2 regions of the Nonomuraea sp. NPDC049480 genome follow, and region 2 is predicted to be linked to the other one. Evidence: riboswitches for the same ligand, from Rfam matches in the RefSeq annotation. Region 2 holds a riboswitch; the other holds the start of a gene.

Region 1 (7,589 bases), on a different contig from region 2:
TGTCGCCGCGTCTTCGCGGTAGGAGGCCGAGCCGATCGATGCCGAGCGTCTACTGCACGCAGTGCGGGCACGCCAACCCCGAGGATGCCCGTTTCTGTTCCCGTTGTGGGTCACCGCTGACCAGACCCGAGGTCTCCGGGGATACCACATCGACGATCTCCGTCGCGGGAATCGAGGCATACGAGGCTGAGACAGGCGACATGCTCCTGGCCGAGCGGGCGCTCGTCGAGCAGCTGCCGCCCGGCGCGGCGTTGCTCACGGTGACCAGGGGCCCCAATCAGGGGAGCCGCTTCCGGCTCGACAAGGACCTGACCACGACGGGCCGTCACCCGGAGAGCGACATCTTCCTCGACGACATCACGGTCTCCCGCCGCCACGTCGAGTTCTACCGCCACCGCGGCGGCCAGTTCTCGGTGCGCGACGTGGGCAGCCTCAACGGCACCTACGTCAACCGCGAGCGGATCGAGGAGGTTCCCCTGCACTCCGGAGACGAGGTGCAGATCGGCAAGTTCCGCCTCGTCTTCCTGATGCGGGGCAGCTCCGGCGTATGAGCGAGCGCAGCGAGCGTCTCATGGACACGGCTTCCCATGGGGAACTCATGCGGCCGGAGGTCGTATGAGCGAGCGCAGCGAGCGTCTCATGGACACAGCTCCCCACTGGGGACTCATGCGGCCGGAGGCCGTATGAGTGAGCGCAGCGAGCGTCTCATGGACACAGCTCCCCACTGGGGACTCATACGGCCGGAGGCCGTATGAGTCCCCAGGCGGCACGCTCGTACATGAGCATCGGGGAGGTGCTCGCGCTCCTGCAGGGTGAGTTCCCCGATGTCACCGTCTCCAAGATCAGGTTCTTGGAGGGCGAAGGGCTGATCGAGCCGGAGCGCAGCCCCTCCGGATACCGGAAGTTCACGCACCTGCACGTCGAGCAGCTGCGTTTCATCCTCACCGAGCAGCGCGACCACTATCTGCCGCTGCGGGTGATCAAGGACAGGATGGCCGAGAGCTTCGGCCGCCCCCGGGCGGTGCAGAAGAAGCAGGAGGTCAAGCTCGACCGCGGCGAGCTGCTCGAGGCCGCGGGGATCGACGAGGAGACGCTCGCCGAGCTCGAGGACTACGGCCTGCTCGCCCCAGTGGCCAGGCGCTACGACGAAGAGGCGCTCATGGTGGCGCGCACGGTCGGCGCGCTGGCCCGCTTCGGCCTGCGCGCGAGGCACCTGCGCGCGGTCAAGGCCGCCGCCGAGCGCGAGTGCGGCCTGGTCGAGCAGACCGTCGCGCCCGTGCTGAAACGCCGCGCCCCCGGGGCCATCGGGGAGGCCGAGGAGACCGCCAGGGAGCTGTCCACGTTGCTGCTGGACCTGCACGCGTCGCTGGTTCGCGCGGGCGTACGCTCGGTGCTGGGGCGTTGAGAGCGAAGCGAGCAGGGAGGCGGCGGCACATTCCAGGCCTCTCGGGTGTTACGTTGAATTGAAGTAGCCAGTCAGCAGAAGCGACGAGCAAATAGCTGTGCCGGGTGACCGGTCAGGAATACGGAGCAGCCCGTGTTGCAGATGGAGGTCGTGGGCGTACGAGTTGAAATGCCCACAAATCAGCCGATCGTCTTGCTCAAGGAGGCACACGGGGAGCGGTTCCTTCCTATATGGATCGGCATGACCGAAGCCACGGCCATCGCCTTGGCCCAGGCGGAGGAGCCTCCCCCGAGGCCGCTCACCCACGACCTCTTCCGTGACGTGCTGAGCGCTCTGGGCGTGGGCCTGCGGGCGGTCAACATCGTCGCTCTGCGCGACGGCATCTTCTTCGCCGACCTGGTGTTCTCCAACGGCGTGGAGGTGAGCGCGCGGCCGTCGGACTCGATCGCGCTCGCGCTGCGCACCGGAGCCCGCATCTTCGCCAGCGAGGAGGTGGTCCAGGAGGCCGGCGTGGTCATCCCGGACGACCAGGAGGACGAGGTGGAGAAGTTCAGGGAGTTCCTTGACACGATCACTCCCGAGGACTTCGGCAGGGCGGGGTAGGTATTTCGGTGCATTTACGCTTCACGACGCGCCGAGCCGGATCGTTGACTGAGCATGGTCACGGTCCTACGGTGCAAGTGAAACCCGTGGTCGCCCTTTATGAACCCCCAGATCAGGCCGCGGGATGAGAGAAAGCCGGAGGTCCGCGTGGCGGTCAGCAGCGGCGAGGGAAAGACGGCCGGCCAGGAAGATCCGGTGCGGCGCGAGGACGCGCGGCAGCGTGCCGGGGAGCAGGGCCTGCTCTTCGACGAGCAGCCGGCGGCGTTGCCGGACGACATCGGGTACCGCGGGCCCACGGCCTGCGCGGCGGCCGGCATCACCTACAGGCAGCTCGACTACTGGGCGCGTACAGGCCTGGTGGAGCCCACGATAAGGGCAGCGCAAGGCTCGGGCTCCCAGCGGCTCTACAGCTTCCGCGACATCCTGGTGCTCAAGGTCGTCAAGCGGCTCCTCGACACCGGGGTGTCGCTGCAGCAGATCCGCACGGCCGTGCAGCACCTGCGCGATCGCGGGGTCGCCGACCTCGCCCAGATCACGCTCATGAGCGACGGCGTCAGCGTCTACGAGTGCACCTCGGCCGACGAGGTGATCGACCTGCTCCAGGGCGGCCAGGGCGTGTTCGGGATCGCGCTCGGCCGGGTCTGGCGCGAGGTCGAGGGATCCCTCGCGGAGCTGCCGGGGGAAAGAGCGGCGGTCGAGGACACCGTCCCGGCCGACCACCCCGCTGACGAACTCGCAAGGCGCCGACGCGCCCGGCGCATAGGGTAGGAACAGCCGCCCGAGCGTTGGCCATGCCAGACGATGGTCAACGGCAGAACTGTTGTCGGCGTCCTGCCGTTGGATGAGTGACGACCGATGGTAATGGCGGGATGACTTTCTGTCACAACCAGGTGCCCGCCCGGCCTTGCCGGGTCGCCGCCGGCCTTGGCGCGGGGTGCGACGAGACTACGCCGATGTCCGTTTTGCTCAGGTAAACGACAGAGAACCGAAGACGCTTATGGAGACCGGCGAGGGTTGTCATCGGTGAGGGTTGTAATCTAGGACAAGCAAAGCTTGCGACCCCGTGCGGGAGAGTCCCCGGGGCCTTCGGGCCCCTGGGCGCCGAAGGAGCAACCCTCCCCGGAATCTCTCAGGCACCCTGTACCGCTCGGGCGAGGCAACTCTGGAAAGCAGGCGCGCCCGCCAGGCGTGCCTCACCGACGGTGCAAGCCCCCGCCCGGGGGTGAAGCTCTCAGGTCGCGGCACCGCACCCATCATGGGGCCGCGCTGACAGAGGGGGAGATCCGGCACTCGCCCGCGCCCTGGCGCCGGTCTCCATACCTTCGGGAGGCACCTCCATGACCGACCTGTCAGCTCCGCCGTTCTCCACCCGGCACATCGGCCCCTCGGAGTCCGAGCAGCAGCGCATGCTGGAGGTCGTCGGCTTCGAGTCCGTGGCCGACCTGGTGGCCGTGGCCGTCCCCGAGGCGATCAGGGCCAAGGACCGGCTCAAGCTGCCCGCCGCCGCGAGCGAGACCGAGGCGATCGCCGAGCTGCGCGCCCTGGCCGATCGCAACCGGGTGCTCACCTCGATGATCGGCCTGGGCTACCACGACACGATCACGCCCGCGGTCATCCGCCGCAACCTGCTGGAGAACCCGGGCTGGTACACCGCGTACACGCCGTATCAGCCGGAGATCTCACAGGGCCGGCTCGAGGCGCTGCTGAACTTCCAGACGGTCGTCTCCGACCTCACCGGCCTGCCCGTCGCCGGCGCCTCCCTCCTCGACGAGGGCACGGCCGCCGCCGAGGCCATGACGCTGGCCCGCCGCGCCGGCAAGTCCAAGAGCGACGTGTTCGTGATCGACGCCGACGCGCTGCCCCAGACCAAGCGCGTGCTGGCCACCAGGGCCGAGCCGCTCGGCATCACGCTCGTGGAGCACTCGCTCGACGGCGAGCTGCCCGAGTGCTTCGGCGTGCTCGTCCAGTACCCGGGGGCCTCCGGGCGGCTGCGCGACTTCCGCGCCGTGGCCGCCGCCGCGCACGAGGCGGGCGCGCTGGTCGTGGCCGCGGCCGACCTGCTGGCCCTCACGCTCGTGGCCGCGCCGGGCGAGCTGGGCGCCGACATCGCGATCGGCACCTCGCAGCGCTTCGGCGTGCCGTTCGGGTTCGGCGGGCCGCACGCGGCCTACATGTCCGTACGCGAGGGCCTGCAGCGGCAGCTGCCCGGGCGGCTCGTGGGCGTGTCCGTGGACGCCGACGGCGCCCCCGCCTACCGGCTGGCCCTGCAGACCCGCGAGCAGCACATCCGCCGGGAGAAGGCCACCAGCAACATCTGCACCGCGCAGGTCCTGCTCGCCGTCATCGCGGGCATGTACGCCGTCTACCACGGCCCCGACGGGCTGCGCCGCATCGCCCGCGGGGTGCACCGGCACGCCGTCGCCATCGCCGGTGGCCTGCGCCGGGCCGGCCTGGAGGTCGTACACGCCGAGTTCTTCGACACGGTCCTCGTCCGCGTGCCGGGCAGGGCCGCCGAGGTGGTCGCCGCGGCCGCCGAGCGCGGGATCAACCTCTGGCGGGCCGACGACGACCACGTCTCGATCTCCTGCGACGAGAAGACCGGAGCCGCCGAGGTGGCCGCGGTGCAGGAGGCGTTCGGGGTTCCGGCCGCGGACCCGGAGGGCGCGGCCGACGCGCTGCCCGCCTCGCTGCTGCGCGAGTCGGCATACCTCACCCACCCGGTCTTCCACAGCCACCGCTCCGAGACCGCGATGCTGCGCTACCTGCGCAGGTTGCAGGACAAGGACATCGCGCTGGACAGGTCGATGATCCCGCTCGGCTCCTGCACGATGAAGCTCAACGCCAGCACCGAGATGGAGCCGATCACCTGGCCCGAGTTCGCGGCGATCCACCCGTACGCGCCCGACGCGCAGGCCGGGGGCTACCTGGAGCTGATCGGCACGCTGGAGCGCTGGCTGGCCGAGATCACCGGCTACGACACGGTGTCGCTGCAGCCGAACGCCGGCTCGCAGGGCGAGTTCGCCGGGCTGCTGGCCATCCGCGCCTACCACCGCGCGGGCGGCCAGACCGGCCGCGACGTCTGCCTCATCCCGTCCTCCGCCCACGGCACCAACGCCGCCAGCGCCGTCATGGCCGGCATGCGGGTCGTGGTCGTGGCCTGCGACTCCGAGGGCAACGTCGACCTGGACGACCTCGACGCCAAGATCGCCAAGCACCGCGACGCGCTGGCCGCGATCATGGTGACGTACCCGTCGACACACGGCGTGTACGAGGAGACCATCACCGAGGTCTGCGCCAAGGTGCACGAGGCCGGCGGGCAGGTGTACGTCGACGGGGCCAACCTCAACGCCCTGGTCGGGCTGGCCAAGCCGGGCGAGTTCGGGGCCGACGTGTCCCACCTCAACCTGCACAAGACGTTCTGCATCCCGCACGGGGGCGGCGGCCCCGGCGTCGGGCCGGTCGCGGTGCGCGCCCACCTGGCGGCCTACCTGCCCGGCCATCCGCTGCACGACGGCACGCCGGTCGGGCCCGTCTCCGCGGCCCCGTACGGGTCGGCGGGGATCCTGCCGATCTCGTGGGCGTACATCAGGATGATGGGCAGCGACGGGCTCACGGCGGCCACCGAGCAGGCCATCCTGTCGGCGAACTACCTGGCGCGGCGCCTGGCCCCCCACTACCCGGTCCTGTACACCGGCCGGGGCGGGCTGGTGGCGCACGAGTGCATCGTCGACCTGCGGCAGATCACCAAGGAGACCGGCGTCACCGTGGACGACGTGGCCAAGCGGCTCATCGACTACGGCTTCCACGCGCCCACCATGTCGTTCCCGGTGGCGGGCACGCTCATGATCGAGCCGACCGAGAGCGAGGACCTCGGCGAGCTGGACCGGTTCGCCGACGCGATGATCGCCATCCGGGGAGAGATCGCCAAGGTGGCGTCGGGCGAGTACGACAAGACCGACAACCCCCTCCGGAACGCCCCGCACACGGCCACGTCGGTCACCGCCGACGAGTGGACGCACCCGTACCCGCGCAGCGAGGCGGCCTACCCGGTGCCGTCGCTGCGTGAGGGCAAGTACTGGGTGCCGGTACGGCGGATCGACCAGGCGTACGGGGACCGCAACCTGGTGTGCTCCTGCCCGCCTTTGGAGGCGTACGAGGACTGAATGCCTGCGGCGCGGTGTCCTCGTCGCTTCGCGTACGAGGACTGAATGCCTGCGGCGGGGTGTCCTCGTCGCTTCGCGTACGAGGGCTGAGCGGACGATGGCGGATCGGCCAGTCCGCCATCGTCAAGTGAGCAGACATGATCGCCAGAAGTCGTTAGGGTGTGAATCGTTGCTGGCCCTTGCTATGCGAGCAGGTGGTTACCGGTAGAACTGTTATGCAACGCATAGTAATCGCGAAGTAACATCCTGTCACGGCCGGGTGTCTGAGTGGCGCCCGGTCCCCGCCCTCGTTGGTGTCCGCACCACCGGGACAGCGTCCGGCGGGGCGGTGGCCCAAGAGCCGCGCTCTCTCCAGGAGTGCGGAGTCAGCCTCCGACACCGCGGTTCTCGGCCACGGTCCGCCCGGCTTGCCGGACGGACGCGGCTTTGGCTTCCACCGGATCGCTGCCCGGCCTCGGTCGGCGTGCGGCGAGGTTACGCCGATGTCCGTTTTACCTCGGTAAACACAGAGAATCGAAGACGCTTCGGTGCGACCCGTCGCCAGAAGGAGCTCTCTTGACGTCCTCAGAGCTGGAGACCCCGCCTCTCGACACCGCCCGCCGCCTCGCCGAGGGCGGCGACCTCGACGGCGCCGCGGCCATACTGAGCCGCCTGGTCGCCGACCCGGAGGGCCCCGACCGGGCCCAGGCCGCCGTCGGGCTCGCCGTGGTGCTGGAGGAGCGCGGCGACGTGGAGGGCGCCAGGACGGCGGCCAGGACCGCGCTGGCCACCGGCCATCCCGAGTACGCCGCCCAGGCCGCCTGCCACCTGGCCGAGGGCTTCGAGCGCGAAGGGCGGACCGAGCAGGCCAGGGCCGCCTGGCAGGCCGTGCTCGGCGTCGGCACGGCCGCGTACGTCCCGCTGGCCCATCTCGCGCTGGCCCGCCTGGCGGCGAACCTCGACGAGGCGGAGAAGGAGCTGCGGGCCGCCATGGCAGCCGGGGACGCGCGGATCGGGGCGCACGCGGCGGGCCGGCTGGCCGGCCTGCTGGTGGAGTACGGCGAGCCCGGGACGGCCGCTGACGTGCTCATGGACGCGCTGGAGGCGGCGCCCGAGGACGAGGTGCCGGGGCTGCGGGTGCAGCTCGGCATCGCGCATCTGGAGCTGGCCTGCGCCGAGTTCGCCGAGACCGTGGAGGGCGGGGCCGACCCCGAGACCAGTGCGCTGGCCATCGAGCTGCTGGCCCGCACGCTGCCGCTGCGCGGGCGGCCGGACGATGCCGACCGGGTGTGGTCGTACGGGCTGGAGCACGAGGACGAGACCTTGGCCGCCGAGGTCAGGCTCCGCTACCACCGCGACGCCTGACCTGCCTCGCCCCTGCTCGGCCGACGCGCCTGGTCCGTGCCGTACCCCTCGCGATGCCGTCCCGCCCGCTCGCG
Region 2 (7,589 bases):
GCCGATCGCGGCGGCCGTCAGGAAGAAGCGGACCACGCCGTCGTCGTCGGCGTGGGGGACGAAACGGGTGTAGTACGAGAGGACGGAGGGGATGATGCCGGCGGCGCCGTTGGTGGGGGCGGTGACGATGCGGCCGCCCGCCGCGTTCTCCTCGTTGACCGCCAGTGCGAACAACGTCACCCAGTCCATGGCCTGCAACGGGTCCTTCTCGGCCGGTTCCGACTGCAGGCGGCGGTAGAGCTGGTTGGCGCGGCGCTTGACCTTGAGGCCGCCGGGGAGCACGCCCTCCTTGGCGATTCCGCGCCGCACGCATTCCGACATGACGCGCCACAGGTTGAGGATCCCCGCGCGGATCTCCTCTTCAGTGCGGCCGAAGGCCTTCTCGTTCTCCAGCATCAGGGCGGAGATCGACAGGCCCGTGTTGGAGCAGTGCTTGAGCAGCTCCTCGCCGGTGGTGAAGGGGTGGGGGAGCACGGTGTCGTCCGGCTTGATGCGGTCGGCGCCGGTGGCCTTCTCGTCCACGACGAAGCCGCCGCCGACCGAGAAGTAGACCTTCTCCCGGAGCTTCTCGCCTTCCGAGGTGTACGCGGTGAAGCGCATGCCGTTGGGGTGCTCGGGGAGCGAGATCTTGCGTTCGAAGACGAGGTCCTCGCCCACGACGAAGGGGATCTCGCGGACGCCGTACAGCTTGACCGTGCCCGACGCGCGCATCGCGGCCAGACGGTCCTCGATCGTTTCCACGTCCACGAGCTCGGGCTTCTCACCCGACAGGCCCAGCAGGACGGCCTTGTCGCTGCCGTGGCCCTTGCCGGTGAGGCCGAGGGAGCCGTACAGGATCGCCTCGACGCGCGCCACGCGCGGCAGGAGGCCGTCGTCGTGCAGGCCACGGGCGAACTTGTGCGCGGCCGCCATCGGGCCGCCCGTGTGGGAGCTGGAGGGGCCGATGCCTATTTTGAAGAGGTCGAAGACGCTGATCGCCATTGATGTGCGCCCTTCATCGCAAGGCCGGGGCCCGGTGCCGGGCCCCGGCGGGAATCTTTAGGACTCGCCGGAGGTGAGCGCCTTGTACTCCTCGGCGGACAGCAGGTCCTCCGGGTCACCTTCCATACGGACGCGGAACATCCAGCCCTCGCCGTACGGGTCGCTGTTGACGATCGACGGGTCGTCCGCGACGGTCTGGTTGACCTCGACGATCTCACCGCCGACCGGCGTGTAGATCTCGCTCACGGACTTGGTGGACTCCACCTCGCCGATGGAGTCGCCGGCCTCGACGACCGAACCGACCTCGGGGAGCTGCACGAAGACGACGTCACCAAGGGCCTCGGCGGCGTAGTCGGTGATGCCGACGGTCACGGTCAGCCCGTCGTCGACCCCGGCCACCCACTCGTGCTCCTTGGTGTAGCTCAGCTCGTCAGGGATGTTGCTCACTTCTTCCTCCTGTAAAAGGGCAGCTCAACCAGGTCCATAGGTTCATGGCTGCCCCGGATGTCCACAGCCAGGCCTGCTTCGACGCCGGTGTCGACGTAGGCCATCGCGATGGGCTTGCCCAGGGTCTGGGAAGGCGCACCGCTGGTGACCTCGCCGACGACGGCGCCGTCTTTGGTGACCGGGTAACCGTGGCGCGGCACCCGGCGGCCCTGCGCGACCAGGCCGACGAGGCGGCGCCGCGGCGTGTCGTCCTTGACCGCCTCGAGCGCCGACTTGCCGACGAAGTCGCCGGGCTTGTCGAATTTCACCACTCTGCCCAGTCCCGCGTCGAACGGAGTGAGTTCGGCGGTGAGCTCGTTGCCGTACAGCGGCATGCCGGCCTCCAGCCGGAGCGTGTCGCGGGCGGACAGGCCCGCGGGCTTGAGGCCGTACGGCTCGCCGGCCGCCATGAGGGCGTTCCAGAGGGGCACCGCGTCCTGGTTGGCGACGAAGAGCTCGAAGCCGTCCTCGCCGGTGTAGCCGGTGCGGGCGATGAGCGCCTGCCGGCCGTCCACCAGGCCGGGGAGACCCGTGTAGTACTTCAGCCCGCCGAGGTCGGCGTCGGTGAGCGTGGCGAGGATCTCCTGGGAGCGCGGCCCCTGGACGGCGATGAGCGCGTACTGGTCGGAGCGATCTTCGACGACCGCGTTGTACGCCTTCACGCGATTTTTTAGCTCATTTCCGACCATCTCGTAGTTCGAGGCGTTCGCCACCACCATGAACTCCTCGTCCCCGAGCCGGTAGACGATGAGGTCGTCGAGCACCCCGCCCCGCTCGTTCACGATCATGGTGTATCTGGCCCGTCCGGGCACCAGCGCCGACAGGTGGCCGACCAGCGCGTAGTCCAGCGCCTCCCCGGCCTGCGGCCCCGTCAGGAAGATCTCGCCCATGTGCGAGAGGTCGAACAGCCCGGCCGCCCCGCGGACGGCGTTGTGCTCCGCGGACTCGCTGCCGTACCGCAGGGGCATGAGCCACCCCGCGAAGTCGGTGAGCGTGGCGCCGAGGCTCTCGTGAACGTCTCGTAGCGGTGTCGGTCGGGACATTTGTCGCACCTCAGGACAGGGTCGGATGCCAGCATCCTCCCCCTCTGTCATCGATGCCTGAGAGCTTCGCCCGAGTTTTGCCGGACTTTCACCTTCGGCGAGGCCCACGGGCCTGCTTTCCAGAGGACACCTTCGAACAAGAAACCCGGCTCAGGCGGACTGTCGCCCTACCGTCGTGTGCGGCACGACCGTAGCGGCAGTCCACTCGGCAGATTTCTCATTCGACGTCCGTGCGGTCCTTTGCCTTGAGAGGTTCGCGGGGAGGGCTTGCTCCTTCAGGGACCCTGACCGGCTGTCAGAGTGCTCTCCCGCACGGTTTCGTCGGTGATGTCCGTCAGCCTAGTGCCGACATGGGCGTCTTGTCGCGTGCGGATCTTCCATGAACCGCTCGGGGAACTATGACGTCGATAGGGTATGAATCGGCGAACAGCGGCTCTCGGCCTGGCGGCCGCCCTGACGGTCACGTCCTGCGGCACCCAGGAGGCCGCTTCCCCCGCGCCGCCACCTCGCTACGAGGCGAGCCTGACGGTGCTCGAAGGCGGTGGGCACGGGCCGCAGCTGTGCGGGACGGTCCAGACGTCGGACCCGCCGCAGTGCGGTGGCCCTGATGTCGTCGGCTGGGACTGGAGCAAGGTGGAGCACGAGTCGCGGGCGGGTGTGAAGTGGGGCTCGTACCGGGTCGTCGGCACCTGGGACGGAGCCAGGCTGACGCTGACGGAGCCGCCGGGGGCGCCGGTGAAGGGCCAGGAGCAGCCTACGGGCGAGGACGGCTTCGCGAGCCCGTGTCCCGAGCCCGCGGGCGGCTGGCGACCCGTCGATCCCGCCAAGGCCACGCTGAAGGCCATGGAGAAGGCGATCGCGCGGGCCGGCACGGTCGCGGAGTTCGCCGGAGCGTGGCTCGACCAGAACTACCCCGGCCCGCCTCCGACGACCCGTGAGGAGATGGAGAAGCAGGGCAACGACCCGAAGCGGCTGGTGCTGAACCTCAAGTTCACCGGCGATCTGGCGGACCGCGAGGAGTGGATTCGCGAAGTGTGGGGCGGCGCGCTGTGCATCAGCGGCGCGCAACGGAGCGAGGGCGAGTTGCAGAAGACCCAGGAACAGGTCGTCAAGGACGTGGGCGACGGGTTCCTCTCGGCGTCGTCCAGCGTGACGCGGAACCGGGTGGAAGTGGAGGTCTGGCTGGCGACCGACGACCTGCGCCGCAGGACGGACGAGAAATACGGCAAGGGCGTCGTGGTGTTCGACAGCGTGCTGAAGCCGGTCGGATAGCTCAGCAGGCTGCCACGAGGGCCTCGAAGAGGGCGCAGTCCTCGGCCGCCTCCGGGTGCCACTGGACGGCCATCGTGAACGGTCCGGCGTCCAGCTCCACCGCCTCGATCGTGCCGTCCTCGGCGGTGGCGGAGACCGTGAGTCCGTCGGCGAGGCGGTCGACGGCCTGGTGGTGGTAGTGCGGGACCGTCACCGGTTCCGTGCCCAGCGTCTTGGCCAGGCGGGTGCCGGGCACGGGGATGACGGGCAGCGGGCCGAAGCGGCCGGGCGCGGGGGCGTGGCCCGCGTGCCCGACCACGTCGGGGAGGTGCTGGTGCAGCGTGCCGCCGAGGGCGACGTTGAGCACCTGCAGGCCGCGGCAGATCCCCAGGTAGGGCAGCTCGGCGTCGAGCGCCGCGGCCAGCACCGCAAACTCCGCCTCATCGCGAAATTTGCGGACATATCCGGACTTTTCGTGTGGCATTTCCCCGTACCTGGCCGGGTCGATGTCGCCACCGCCGGCCAGGATGAGCCCGTCCAGCCGCTCCACCAGCCGCGCGGGATCGCCGGCCGGCGGCAGCACGACGGGCTGCCCGCCGGCGCGTGCGACCTGCTCCACGTACATGTACGGCAGCAGCGCGACGGTCATGTCCTCCCACACCGTGAATGTGGCGGGCTCGACGTAACACGTGATGCCGATGACCGGACGCATGATTCCTCCTAGAGCGGCGTCACGTAGGCGCCGGAGATGCCTCCGTCCACCAGGAATTCGCTGGCGGTGATGAACGAGGCGTCGTCGCTGGCCAGGAACGCCACCGCCGCCGCGATCTCCGTGGCCTCGGCGAAGCGCCCCACGGGAACGTGCACGAGCCGCCGCTGCGCCCGCTCCGGGTCCTTCGCGAACAGCTCCTGCAGCAGGGGCGTGTTCACCGGCCCCGGGCACAGGGCGTTCACCCGGATGCCCTCCCTGGCGAACTGCACGCCCAGCTCGCGCGACATCGCCAGCACCCCGCCCTTGGAGGCGGTGTAGGAGATCTGCGACGTCGCCGACCCCATGACGGCCACGAAGGACGCGGTGTTGATGATCGAGCCCTTGCCCTGCCGCCGCATGTACGGGATGACGTGCTTGCAGCACAGGTAGACGCTGGTCAGATTGACCTCCTGGACGCGGCGCCAGGCGTCGATGCCGGTCTCCAGGATCGAGTCGTCGTCGGGCGGCGAGATGCCGGCGTTGTTGAAGGCGATGTCGACGCTCCCGTACGCGTCGTGCGCCGTCTCGTACATCCGGACGACGTCGTCCTCGCTGGTCACATCGGCCTTGACGAAGCGGCCGCCGACCTCGGCCGCGGCCTTGTTGCCCGCCTCCTCGTCGACGTCCACGCAGACGACCTTGGCGCCTTCGCCGGCGAACCTACGGGCCGTGGCCAGCCCGATGCCGCTGCCCGCGCCGGTGATGACCGCCACCCGATCCTGCAACCTCTGCACTGATTTCACTCCCTGCTCATTTGGTCGTTCACCACTCCTCATTCGCTTCGCGAAGTGCGTCGGGTTCACTCCCTGCTCATTGGGTCGTTCACCACTCCTCATTCGCTTCGCGAAGTCCCTCCTCCGTCGGGCCTTCACTCCGCTCACTGCGTCGGGTTCACTCCCAGGAGATGAAGACGTTCTTTGTCTCGGTGAACGCCGCCAGGGCGTCCGGGCCGAGCTCCCTGCCAAGGCCGGATTGCTTGAATCCGCCGAACGGGGTCCAGTAGCGCACCGACGAGTTGGAGTTCACCGAGAGCGCGCCCGACTCGACCGCCCTGGCCACGCGGAGCGCCCGCCCGACGTCGCGGGTCCAGATGGAGCCGCTCAGGCCGTACGGGGTGTCGTTGGCGATCCGCACGGCGTCCGCCTCGTCCTTGAACGCGGCCACCGACACCACGGGCCCGAAGATCTCCTCGGTGAACGCCCGGTCGGTGACGTCGGGGGTCAGCACGGTCGCCGGGAACCAGAAGCCCTTGCCCTGCGGGCAGGATCCCTGCAGGTAGGGGTCCTGGACGAAGCCGCGTACCCGTTCCAGGTGCTCGGCGCTGATCAGCGGGCCCATCTCGGTGCTCTCGTCGAGAGGGTCGCCGACCTTGACCGCCTGGACGGCGGGCGTGAGCAGCGCCATGAACTCGTCGTACACGTCGGCCTGGACCAGCAGCCTGGAGCGGGCGCAGCAGTCCTGGCCCGCGTTGTCGAACACGGAGTAGGGAGCGGCCTTTGCCGCCTTCTCCAGATCCGCGTCCGCGAAGACGATGTTCGCCGACTTGCCGCCGAGTTCGAGCGTGATGCGCTTGACGTGGGCCGCCGCCTTGGCGGCGATCTCCTTGCCGACCTCGGTCGAGCCGGTGAACACGATCTTGGCCACGTCCGGGTGCTCGACCAATCGGGCCCCCGCGACCTCCCCTGCCCCAGGCAGGACCTGGAGCACCCCCTCGGGGAGGCCCGCCGCCAGGGCCAGCTCGGCCAGCCTCAGCGCGGTCAGCGGAGTCCATTCCGCAGGCTTGACGATCACGGTGTTACCGGCCGCAAGCGCGGGGGCCAGGCCCCATGACATGATCAGCATGGGGAAGTTCCACGGCACGATGACGCCCACCACGCCCAGGGGTTCCTGGAACGTGATGTCCACGCCACCGGGCACCGGGATCTGCTTGCCGTGGTTGCGCTCGGGAGCGGCGGCGTAGAAATGCAGGACGTCGCGTACGGCGCCGGCCTCCCAGCGGGCGTTCCCGATGGTGTGCCCGGCGTTGGCCAGCTCCAGCCGCGCCAGTTCCTCGCCGTGCTCGCCCACCAGGTCGGCGAAGCGCCGCAGCAGCCGCGCCCGGTCGCCCGGGGCCACGTCGCGCCAGGCCGGGTACGCCTTCCTGGCACGCTCCACGGCCCGGTCGATCTCGGCCGCGTCGGCGAGCTCGACGTCGGCGAGCACCTCTTCGGTCGCCGGATTAACGATCTTCATGCTCACATCCGTTCGAAACCACGGAACAACTCCCAATCCGTCACCGCCGCGTCGAACGCGGCCAGCTCCACCCGCGCGTTGTTGGCGTAGTGCTCCACCACGTCCTCGCCGAACGCCTCGCGGGCCAGCTTCGAGCCTTCGAAGAGGGCGAGCGCGTCGCGCAGCGTGTGCGGCACGGTCTCGGCGCCCGAGGCGTAGGCGTTGCCCTCGTAGGGGTCCTCCAGCGGCAGCTCGTTGTCGATCCCGTGCAGCCCGGCCGCCACCAGCGCGGACACCGCCAGGTACGGGTTGACGTCGCCGCCCGGCACGCGGTTCTCCACGCGCAGCGAGTGCCCGTGGCCGACGAGCCGGAGCGCGCAGGTGCGGTTGTCGACGCCCCACTTGACGGCCGTCGGGGCGAAGCTGCCGGGGACGTAGCGCTTGTAGGAGTTGACGTTGGGGGCGTACATGAGGGTGAGCTCGCGCAGGCAGGCCTGCTGCCCGGCGATGAAGCGGGCGCCGAGCGGCGACAACCCGAACGGCCCCTCGCCGGCCATCACGGGATCCCCGTCCTGGCTGCGGACGGAGATGTGGATGTGGCAGGAGTTGCCCTCGCGGTGGTTCGGCTTGGCCATGAAGGTGATCGACTTGCCCTCCTGGGCGGCGATCTCCTTGGCTCCGTTCTTGTAGATCGAGTGGTTGTCGCAGGACTTGAGCGCCTCGTCGTAGCGGAAGGCGATCTCGTGCTGGCCCAGGTTGCACTCGCCCTTGGCGGACTCGACGTACAGGCCGGCGCCCTCCATGCCGAGCCTGATGCGGCGCAGGAGCGGCTCGATGCGGGCGGTGCCGAGGAGGGAGTAGTCGAC

The links. Region 2 has a riboswitch for glycine ahead of gcvT (glycine cleavage system aminomethyltransferase GcvT). Riboswitches for the same ligand answer to the same signal wherever they lie in the genome.
Region 1: it holds a riboswitch for glycine, as region 2 does, so the genes downstream of both, gcvP (aminomethyl-transferring glycine dehydrogenase) here and gcvT (glycine cleavage system aminomethyltransferase GcvT) in region 2, are expected to answer to the same signal.

Annotation. Positions count from the first base shown of each region.
Region 1 covers NZ_JBITMD010000006.1:336,480-344,068, forward strand. Annotated here, with positions in the region: gene ACIBX3_RS20135 (FHA domain-containing protein) at 39-551, shown strand; gene ACIBX3_RS20140 (MerR family transcriptional regulator) at 752-1,405, shown strand; gene ACIBX3_RS20145 (bifunctional nuclease family protein) at 1,538-2,008, shown strand; gene ACIBX3_RS20150 (MerR family transcriptional regulator) at 2,156-2,776, shown strand; glycine riboswitch at 3,065-3,164, shown strand; gene gcvP (aminomethyl-transferring glycine dehydrogenase) at 3,346-6,171, shown strand; gene ACIBX3_RS20160 (hypothetical protein) at 6,727-7,515, shown strand.
Region 2 covers NZ_JBITMD010000001.1:173,859-181,447, reverse strand. Annotated here, with positions in the region: gene ACIBX3_RS00860 (L-serine ammonia-lyase) at 1-981, opposite strand, end outside; gene gcvH (glycine cleavage system protein GcvH) at 1,039-1,428, opposite strand; gene gcvT (glycine cleavage system aminomethyltransferase GcvT) at 1,425-2,510, opposite strand; glycine riboswitch at 2,545-2,643, opposite strand; glycine riboswitch at 2,734-2,831, opposite strand; gene ACIBX3_RS00845 (hypothetical protein) at 2,925-3,782, shown strand; gene ACIBX3_RS00840 (gamma-glutamyl-gamma-aminobutyrate hydrolase family protein) at 3,784-4,473, opposite strand; gene ACIBX3_RS00835 (3-oxoacyl-ACP reductase) at 4,482-5,288, opposite strand; gene ACIBX3_RS00830 (aldehyde dehydrogenase family protein) at 5,404-6,744, opposite strand; gene ACIBX3_RS00825 (glutamine synthetase family protein) at 6,747-7,589, opposite strand, start outside.